2 regions of the Microbulbifer sp. ABF4_143 genome follow, and region 2 is predicted to be linked to the other one. Evidence: predicted binding sites of a transcription regulator. Region 2 holds the regulator's gene; the other holds the start of a gene.
The links. Region 2 encodes sigma-54, which starts transcription at its own class of promoters, with help from an activator protein. Its sites were predicted from a motif close to TGGCACANNNNTTGCNNT; they were not measured.
Positions count from the first base shown of each region.

Region 1: the regulator sigma-54 is predicted to act here: its motif matches at 1,621-1,638, upstream of glnL (nitrogen regulation protein NR(II)).

Region 1 covers NZ_JBSWWT010000009.1:5,519-9,928, forward strand. Annotated here, with positions in the region: gene glnA (glutamate--ammonia ligase) at 1-586, shown strand, start outside; gene ACXAF3_RS08715 (DUF4124 domain-containing protein) at 769-1,449, shown strand; gene glnL (nitrogen regulation protein NR(II)) at 1,706-2,770, shown strand; gene ntrC (nitrogen regulation protein NR(I)) at 2,807-4,219, shown strand; gene ACXAF3_RS08730 (TonB family protein) at 4,313-4,410, shown strand, end outside.
Region 2 covers NZ_JBSWWT010000019.1:2,857-7,266, reverse strand. Annotated here, with positions in the region: gene lptA (lipopolysaccharide transport periplasmic protein LptA) at 1-165, shown strand, start outside; gene lptB (LPS export ABC transporter ATP-binding protein) at 238-963, shown strand; gene ACXAF3_RS14305 (RNA polymerase factor sigma-54) at 1,157-2,602, shown strand; gene hpf (ribosome hibernation-promoting factor, HPF/YfiA family) at 2,970-3,260, shown strand; gene ptsN (PTS IIA-like nitrogen regulatory protein PtsN) at 3,264-3,725, shown strand; gene rapZ (RNase adapter RapZ) at 3,803-4,410, shown strand, end outside.

The DNA.
Region 1 (4,410 bases), on a different contig from region 2:
CAGCAAGGACGGCGTCAACCAGTTCGCCGGCGACGCCTACGCGGGCCTGTCCGAGACCGCCCTCTACTACATCGGCGGCATCATCAAGCACGCGCGTGCGCTGAACGCCATCTGTAACGCCTCCACCAACTCCTACAAGCGCCTGGTACCGGGCTTCGAGGCGCCGGTGATCCTGGCCTACTCCGCGCGCAACCGCTCCGCGTCCATCCGCATTCCGTTCGTGCCGAGCCCGAAGGGCAAGCGCATCGAGACCCGCTTCCCGGATCCGACCGCCAACCCCTACCTGGCCTTCGCCGCGCTGCTGATGGCCGGTCTCGACGGCGTCAAGAACAAGATCCACCCCGGCGACGCCGCGGACAAGGACCTGTACGACCTGCCGCCGGAAGAGCTGGCCGAGTACCCGACCGTCGCCTCCAGCCTGGAGCAGGCCCTGGACGCGCTGGATCAGGATCGCGCCTTCCTGACCGAGGGCGGCGTCTTCACCGACGACGCCATCGACGCCTATATCGAACTGAAGCGCGCCGAGGTCGAGCGCCTGCAGATGACCACCCACCCGGTCGAATTCGATATGTACTACTCGGTGTAAGGCCGCAGCCGCTTCCGCTGAACCCGGAAGCGCACGGCAGCCGCGAAAACCCGCACCGGCCTGGTGCGGGTTTTTTTATTCCGGGTACACTAGCCTTAAACTGAGCGGGATCCGGGATTTCTCCACCCTTCTCCACCCTTCTCCACCCTGTAGGAGCGGCCGCCGGCCGCAATCGAGGACCGATGAAAGCGCGCAAATTGCTCTTGGCACTGTTGCTGACCGCCCCGTTGACCACCCTGGCCGGCGGCGACGGTATGGACGAACCGCAACAGAGCGGCAGCGCCATCTACAAGACCGTGGGCCCGGACGGGCAGGTGGTGTTCAGCGACAAGCCGCTGCCGGGGGAGAAAACGGAAAAGGTGGAGCTGGCCCCGACCAACGTGCAGCCCATCGCCCTGCCGCGCCCGCTGCCCACGCGCAAGCTGTCGCCGCGGGACCGCAGCCAGAGCCGCGACGGCGATGGATACGCGGGTCCGGTGGATATCCGCATCGTCAGCCCCCAGGACGGCGCCACCATTCCCCCCGGGCAGCGCTTTATCGCGCTGCAGGTCGCGGTGACGCCGGAATACCCGGAGGGCGCGCAGTTTTACGCGGTCATCGACGGCCAGCCCTGGCGCGGCGGCTCCTCCGGCGACAGCCTGGATATCTCCGCGCTGGAGCGCGGCAGCCACAGCGTGCAGGCGGCGCTGGTCGGCGCCGGCGGCGAAGTGCTGGCCCGGTCCCAGGTCATCACCATCTACGTGAAGCGCCCCGGCGGCACTGTGCCGGATATAGCCGCGCCCCGGGCCAAGCAGGCGCCCAAGGCGCCGGTGGCGCCGGGCCTGCCCCAGGCCCAGCCGCAACAACAGCAGCGGCGGCGCTGATCCCGGGGGCCGCTGTGCGGCCCGCCCCCTCTCCGCTCCCCTCCCATTTCTGGCGTTTTTTTGATCGGCGCACCATAATGGTGCGCTTATGGGCGATCGGCGGTGCGCCGCGCCCCGCGCCTATCCGCCAGTGCAGCCAAACGGCGCCGCCGGCACCGGGGCGCGCCATTTTGGTTTACTTCTTGCACTGAATGAAAAGTGGCACGGCGCCCGCACCGCGCGGCGCCCTGTGCACTCGAACAAACCGGAAACCGACATGCTCAACGACCGCCAGTTGCGCCAGCTGCTCGACAGCCTCAACTCCGCCGTGCTGGTGCTGGATGACAGCCTGCTGCTCTGCTATCTGAACTCCGCCGCCGAGGATCTGCTCGCCGCGTCCAGCGCGCGGGTCAGCGGCCAGCCGCTGGAGGAGGTGGTGCGCGAATCCGCGGCCGCGCAGAACGCGATGCGCCGCGCCCTGGCCAGCGGCGAGAAATACACTGTGCGCCGCGCCAGCTGGCGGCTGCACAACCTGGAGACGCGCACCGTGGACTACTCGGTGAGCCCGGTGCCGGAGTTGGGCCTGCTGCTGCTCGAGGTGCAGTCCATGGACCGGCTGCTGTGCATCGCGCGCGAGGACGCGCTGATCAGCGCCCAGGAAACCACCCGCAACCTGGTGCGCGGCATGGCCCACGAGGTGAAAAACCCTCTCGGCGGCATTCGCGGCGCGGCGCAGCTGCTGCAGCGCGAACTGCCGGACGCGGCGCTGGCCGAATACACACAGATCATCATCGACGAGGCGGACCGCCTGCGGAACCTGGTCGATCGCCTGCTGGGGCCGCGCGTGCCGGTACAGCTCAAGCCCACCAATGTGCACGAGATACTCGAGCGGGTGGCGCAGCTGGTCGACGCCGAGTGCGACGGCGCACTGAAGATCCGCCGCGACTACGACCCTTCGATTCCGGAAGTCCCCGGCGATGCCGAACAGCTGATTCAGGCGCTGTTGAACATCGCCCGCAACGCCATGCAGGCCATCGACGAGAGCATCGGCCTGGCCGCCGGCGAGCTTGTGCTGCGCACCCGCATCCAGCGCCAGTTCACCATCGGCCGGCGCCACTGCCCGCTGGTGTGCCGCATCGAAATAGAGGACAACGGCCCCGGCATCCCCGAGGAGATCCGCGACCGGATCTTCTTCCCGATGATTTCCGGGCGCGCCGAGGGCTCCGGCCTCGGCCTGTCCATCTCGCAGAACATCATCAATCAGCACCGCGGCCTGATCAAATGCGACAGCCGCCCGGGGCAGAGCGTCTTCCAGATCTACCTGCCCCTCTCCGAGGCGTAGAGCGCCTACGAACAACTGACGAGCGGAAGTACGAGTATGAGCAATCGCGTTTGGATAATTGACGACGACCGGTCGATCCGCTGGGTTCTGGAGCGCGCGCTGACTCAGGCGGGTATCGAGACCAGGTGCTACGAGAGCGGCGACCGCGCGCTGGACGACTTCTACAGCGACTCGCCCGACGTGGTGATCAGCGATATCCGCATGCCCGGCACCGACGGCTTCAAGCTGCTGGCCCGCTTCCAGGCCGAGCGCCCCGCGCTGCCGATCATTATCATGACCGCGCACTCGGATCTCGACAGCGCCGTGGCCGCCTACCAGGGCGGCGCCTTCGAATACCTGCCCAAGCCGTTCGACGTCGACGAGGCCGTTGCGGTCACCCGCCGCGCGCTGGCACACGCCAAAGAACAGAGCGGCGCCGAACAGGTGGTGCTGGAAAACGGCCGGGAGCGCAAGGAGATCATCGGCGAGGCGCCGGCGATGCAGGAGGTGTTCCGCGCCATCGGCCGCCTCTCCCACTCGAATATCACCGTGCTGATCAACGGCGAGTCAGGCACCGGCAAGGAGCTGGTGGCGCAGGCGCTGCACAACCACAGCCCGCGCAAGAACAAACCCTTTATCGCGCTGAACATGGCCGCTATTCCGAAAGACCTGATGGAATCGGAGCTTTTCGGCCACGAGAAGGGCGCCTTCACCGGCGCCAGCGCCCAGCGCGCCGGCCGCTTCGAGCAGGCCGACGGCGGCACCCTGTTCCTGGACGAAATCGGCGATATGCCGGCGGAGACCCAGACGCGCCTGCTGCGCGTGCTCGCCGACGGCGAATTCTACCGCGTCGGCGGCCACACGCCGGTTAAGGTGGACGTGCGTATCATCGCCGCCACCCACCAGGATCTGGAAAAACTGGTGGAAGAGCACAAATTCCGCGAGGACCTGTTCCACCGCCTGAACGTGATCCGCATCCATATCCCGCGCCTGGCCGACCGCCGCGAGGACATACCGCGCCTGGTGCGCCACTTCTTCAACGCCGCCGCCAAGGATCTCGGCGTCGAGCCGAAAATCCTCACCCGGGAGGCGGAGGAATACCTGGCCGGCCTCGATTGGCCCGGCAATGTGCGCCAGCTGGAAAACACCTGCCGCTGGATCACCGTCATGGCCTCCGGCCGCGAAGTGCATATCGAAGACCTGCCCCAGGAACTGCACCAGCAAAGCGCCGGCAGTGAGGCGCCACAGGACTGGCAAAAAGCCCTGCGCCTCTGGGCCGACCAGGCCCTGGCCAGCGGCCGCCGGGAAATTCTCAGCGAAGCGGTGCCGGCCTTCGAGCGCGCGCTGATCGAAATCGCGCTCAAACACACCGCCGGCAGAAAGCGCGACGCGGCGGAACTGCTCGGCTGGGGCCGCAACACGCTGACGCGCAAGCTCAAGGAGCTGGGGATGAACGGCGATGTCGACTGAGTTGGCCACTCCCGAAGCACTCGGCGGCACAGTGTTATGATTGTTTCGTGCCCGTCTGTTAGACTCGGCGGAAAATAACAGCAGGGGACCACTGTGAAACGGATTTTTCTGGGGGTACTTTTTTTGCTCGCCGGCACAGTACTGCCGGTGCAGGCCAATTTTGACAAGGCCATGGAGGCCTATCGTTCGGG
Region 2 (4,410 bases):
GACCGCGACGGCAACACCCTGACCGCGGAGAAGATCGACTACGACCTGAACAGCGAACAGATGCAGGCCCACGGACAATCCGGCGAAGGCCGCGTGGAAATGATCTGGAAGCCGGAAAAGAAAACCGGCAACCAGCAGAGCGGCGAGACCCAGCGGGACCAGTAGCGCACGACCAAGCATCCAACAGGCGCGGGGCGAACCCGCCAGCGCCGCACAGACAGAATTCGGAACACAAGTATGCCAACGCTGAAAGCGTTACACCTCGCCAAACAGTACAAGAAGCGAAAGGTGGTCCAGGACGTATCCGTCAGCGTGACCAACGGCCAGGTGGTCGGCCTGCTCGGCCCCAACGGCGCCGGCAAGACCACCTGTTTTTATATGATCGCCGGCCTGGTGCAGGCGGACGCCGGACAGGTGCTGATCGACGGCGAGGACATCACCCGCCTGTCCATGCACGGTCGCGCGCGCAAGGGTATCGGCTACCTGCCCCAGGAGGCCTCGGTCTTCCGCCGCCTGTCGGTGCGCGACAACATCCTCGCCATCCTCGAGACGCGCAAGGACCTGTCCCGCGCCGAGCGGCTGCAGCGGGCGACGGAACTGCTGCAGGAGTTCAATATCACCCATATCGAGAACAGCCTCGGCATGGCCCTGTCCGGCGGCGAGCGCCGCCGTGTGGAAATAGCCCGCGCCCTGGCCACGGACCCCAACTTCGTGCTGCTGGACGAACCCTTCGCCGGCGTGGACCCGATATCGGTCAACGATATCAAGCAGATCATCCGCCACCTGCGCGACCGCGGTATCGGCGTGCTGATCACCGACCACAATGTGCGCGAGACGCTGGATATCTGCGAGACCGCCTATATCGTCAGCGAGGGCCACATCATCGCCGCCGGCACTCCCGCGGAAGTGCTCGCCAACCAGCAGGTGCGCGAGGTGTATTTGGGACACGAATTTACCATTTAGCGCCATTCCACCCTTCCGGTCACCCATTCCCGGCGGTGACCGGAACTCCATCACCTTCCGGCAGATCCTGCCACAATTTCCCGCTGCAACTTCGGCACACTTATTGCTTGTAATCACCCGGCCAGAAGGTTAGTCTGCTGCGTCTTGGATATTTAGACGAATCATCCGCCACCCTGGTCTGCAGTCCCCAGATATGAAGCAGTCTCTCCAGCTAAAGCTCGGCACCCAGCTGACGATGACGCCCCAGCTGCAACAGGCGATCCGCCTGCTGCAGCTGTCGACACTGGACCTGCAGCAGGAGGTCCAGTCGGCGCTGGACAGCAACCCGCTGCTGGAGGTGGACGGCGAGGAGTACACCGCGCCCGAGTCCGTCGGGGAGCAGCTCCCGGAACAGGCCGCCGCCAACGACGACCCGCAGGGCGGCGAAGCGGACGGCGAGAGCGACTGGAGCCAGGACATCCCCGACGAGCTCCCCGTGGACACCCGCTGGGACGATATCTACAGCGGCGGCAGCTACACTGGCGACGGCGACGAGCTCGCCCTGGAACAGCGCAACGCCGCCCCCGACAGCCTGCAGGACCACCTGCTGTGGCAGCTCAACCTCACCACCCTCAGCGAACGCGACAAGCTGATCGGCGAGAACCTGATCGACGGCATAGCGCCGAGCGGCTTCCTGGAAACCCCACTGGCCGAAATTGCCGCGGCGACCGGTGCGGAGGAGGACGAAATCCTCACCGTACTCAAGACCATTCAGCAGTTCGAGCCCGCCGGCTGCGGCGCCCGCGACCTGCGCGAGAGCCTGCTGCTACAGCTGCGCCAACTGCCGGCCGGCACCCCCTGGCTCGCGCAGGCGCAGGCGGTGGTCGAGCGGCACCTGGACCTGCTCGGCAAGCGCGACTTCCGCAGCCTCAGCCGCCGCACGCGTCTGAACGAGGCCCAACTGGGGGAGGTGGTGCGCCTGATCCAGACTCTGACCCCCTATCCCGGCGAGGCCTTCGGCGGCGAGGAACCGCAGTATGTGGTGCCCGACATCATCGTCAGCCGCAGGGAGCAGCGCTGGCTGGTGGAACTGAATCCGGAGACCACCCCGAGGCTGCGCATCAACGGCGACTACGCGGCGCTGATCCGGCGCGCCGACAACTCCCGCGATAACAACTTCCTGCGCGACCACCTGCAGGAGGCGCGCTGGTTCCTGAAGAGTCTGCAGAGCCGCAACGAAACCCTGCTCAAGGTCGCATCGAGTATCGTCGAGAAGCAGCAGGGCTTTTTCGAGCTGGGTCCCGAGGCGATGAAACCCATGGTGCTGGCGGATATTGCCGAGACCATCGGCATGCACGAATCCACCGTTTCCCGGGTCACCACGCAGAAATACATGCTGACCCCACGCGGTGTCTTCGAGCTCAAGTACTTCTTCTCCAGCCACGTCAGCACCGACTCCGGCGAAGACGCCTCCTCCACCGCCATCCGCGCGATGATCCGCAAACTGATCGACGCCGAGCCGCCGCGCAAGCCGCTGTCCGACAACAAGATCACCCAGGAACTGGACAAACAGGGCATCAAGGTGGCGCGGCGCACCGTGGCCAAGTACCGCGAGTCCATGGGCATCCCCTCCTCCAGCGAGCGCAAGCGACTGGTTTGATTCGGGACGAGGGTTCACCGAAACGTGACGCGAAGGCGGTGATGCCGGGGGCCGTTTGCGGGACCTTTCACGGCCAGGGATGGCCGCGGAGAGCGTACAGGGACGTATTCACAGCGTGTCCCACAAAGGGCCCCCGGCAGCAGCGCCGCCCGCCGAATCGCATACGAAGCGCAAAGCGGACCCGCTACAGCGCCATCCATGACCAGACAAGAACTCCCAGTCACAAATTGATGGACGCCCAATGGCACCCCTTGCACGACCGATACTCAAACTTTGAGTGTATCCTTCCATTCTGGCGCACTTCCTAGTAGGGTTGCCGCCCAAACGGGGGGCGCCGCCAAGCGATGCTCTCGATAAGGAGAAGTCCATGCAGATCAACATTAGTGGTCACCACGTCGATGTAACTCCGCCCATCCGCGATTACTGCGAGACCAAGCTGGAAAAACTCTCCCGACACTACGACAACATCACCACCGCCCAGGTCATCCTGTCGGTGGAAAAACTGATCCAGAAAGCCGAGGCCGTGGTCCATATCAACGGGCACGATCTCTGCGCCGGCTCCGAAGACAAAGACATGTATGCGGCCATAGACGCCGTCACGGACAAGCTGGATCGCCAACTGAAAAAATACAAAGAGAAGTTGCAGAACCACCGCTGAACTATGACATTGGAAGCATTACTCTCTCCCCGCCTGAGTCTCTGTCACCTGGCGGGGAGCAGCAAAAAGAAACTGCTGCTCAATATTGCCCAGGCCATCGCCGAACAATATCCACAACACGACGCCGACACCACCTTCAACCAGCTGATTGCCCGCGAGCGCCTAGGCTCCACCGGCATCGGCGACGGCGTGGCCATTCCCCACTGCCGCCTGCCCGGCTGCGAACGTCCGATCGGTGTGCTCTGCACCACCGAGCCCGCCATCGACTTCGACGCCGCCGACCGCCAACCGGTGGACCTTCTGTTCGCGCTGCTGGTGCCGGAGGACGCCGAACAGGAGCACCTGGAGACCCTGGCGGAAATCGCCGCCCTCTTCTCCGACAGCCGGGTAAGGGAAAAACTGCGCCAGGCGCAGAGCGGCGACGAACTCTACGCCCTCGCCATCGACAGTGCCGCCGCGGCCTGATCGGTGGCCGGCCGTGCAGGTTTGACAACAGTCCCTTATCATTGGTCACCGACCACTAACCACTGATCGCTCCCACTATGCGCCTAGTGATTATCAGCGGCCGCTCCGGCTCCGGAAAAAGCTCCGCCCTGCAATTGCTGGAGGATGTCGGCTTCAACTGCATCGACAACCTGCCCGCCAGCCTGCTGCCGGAACTGGTCAAGCGGGCGCGCGAACAGCCGCAGGCCGACAGCCCCCAGAGCGCGCTCGGCAGCCCGCGCCTGGCGCTCGGCATCGACGCCCGCAACCTGTGGCAGGATGTCCAGCAGGCCCCGGCCGTAATCGAATCCCTGCGCGCGAGCGGCATCCAGTGCGACGTGATTTACCTGGATGCGCGCTCGCCGGTGCTGGTGCAGCGCTTCAGCGAGACCCGCCGCAAACACCCGCTCTCCGACAACCGCACCCACCTGCTCGAAGCCCTGAACCGGGAAAAAGAGCTGCTGGCCCCCATCTCCGCCATGGCCGATCTGGTCATAGACACCAGCAGCCTCAGCCTGCACCAGCTGCGCGACCTGGTCAAAACCCGCGTGGTGGGCGACGGCTCCGAGGGCATGGCAATCCTGTTCCAATCCTTCGGCTTCAAACACGGCGTGCCGGTGGACGCGGACCTGGTGTTCGACCTGCGCTGCCTGCCCAACCCCTACTG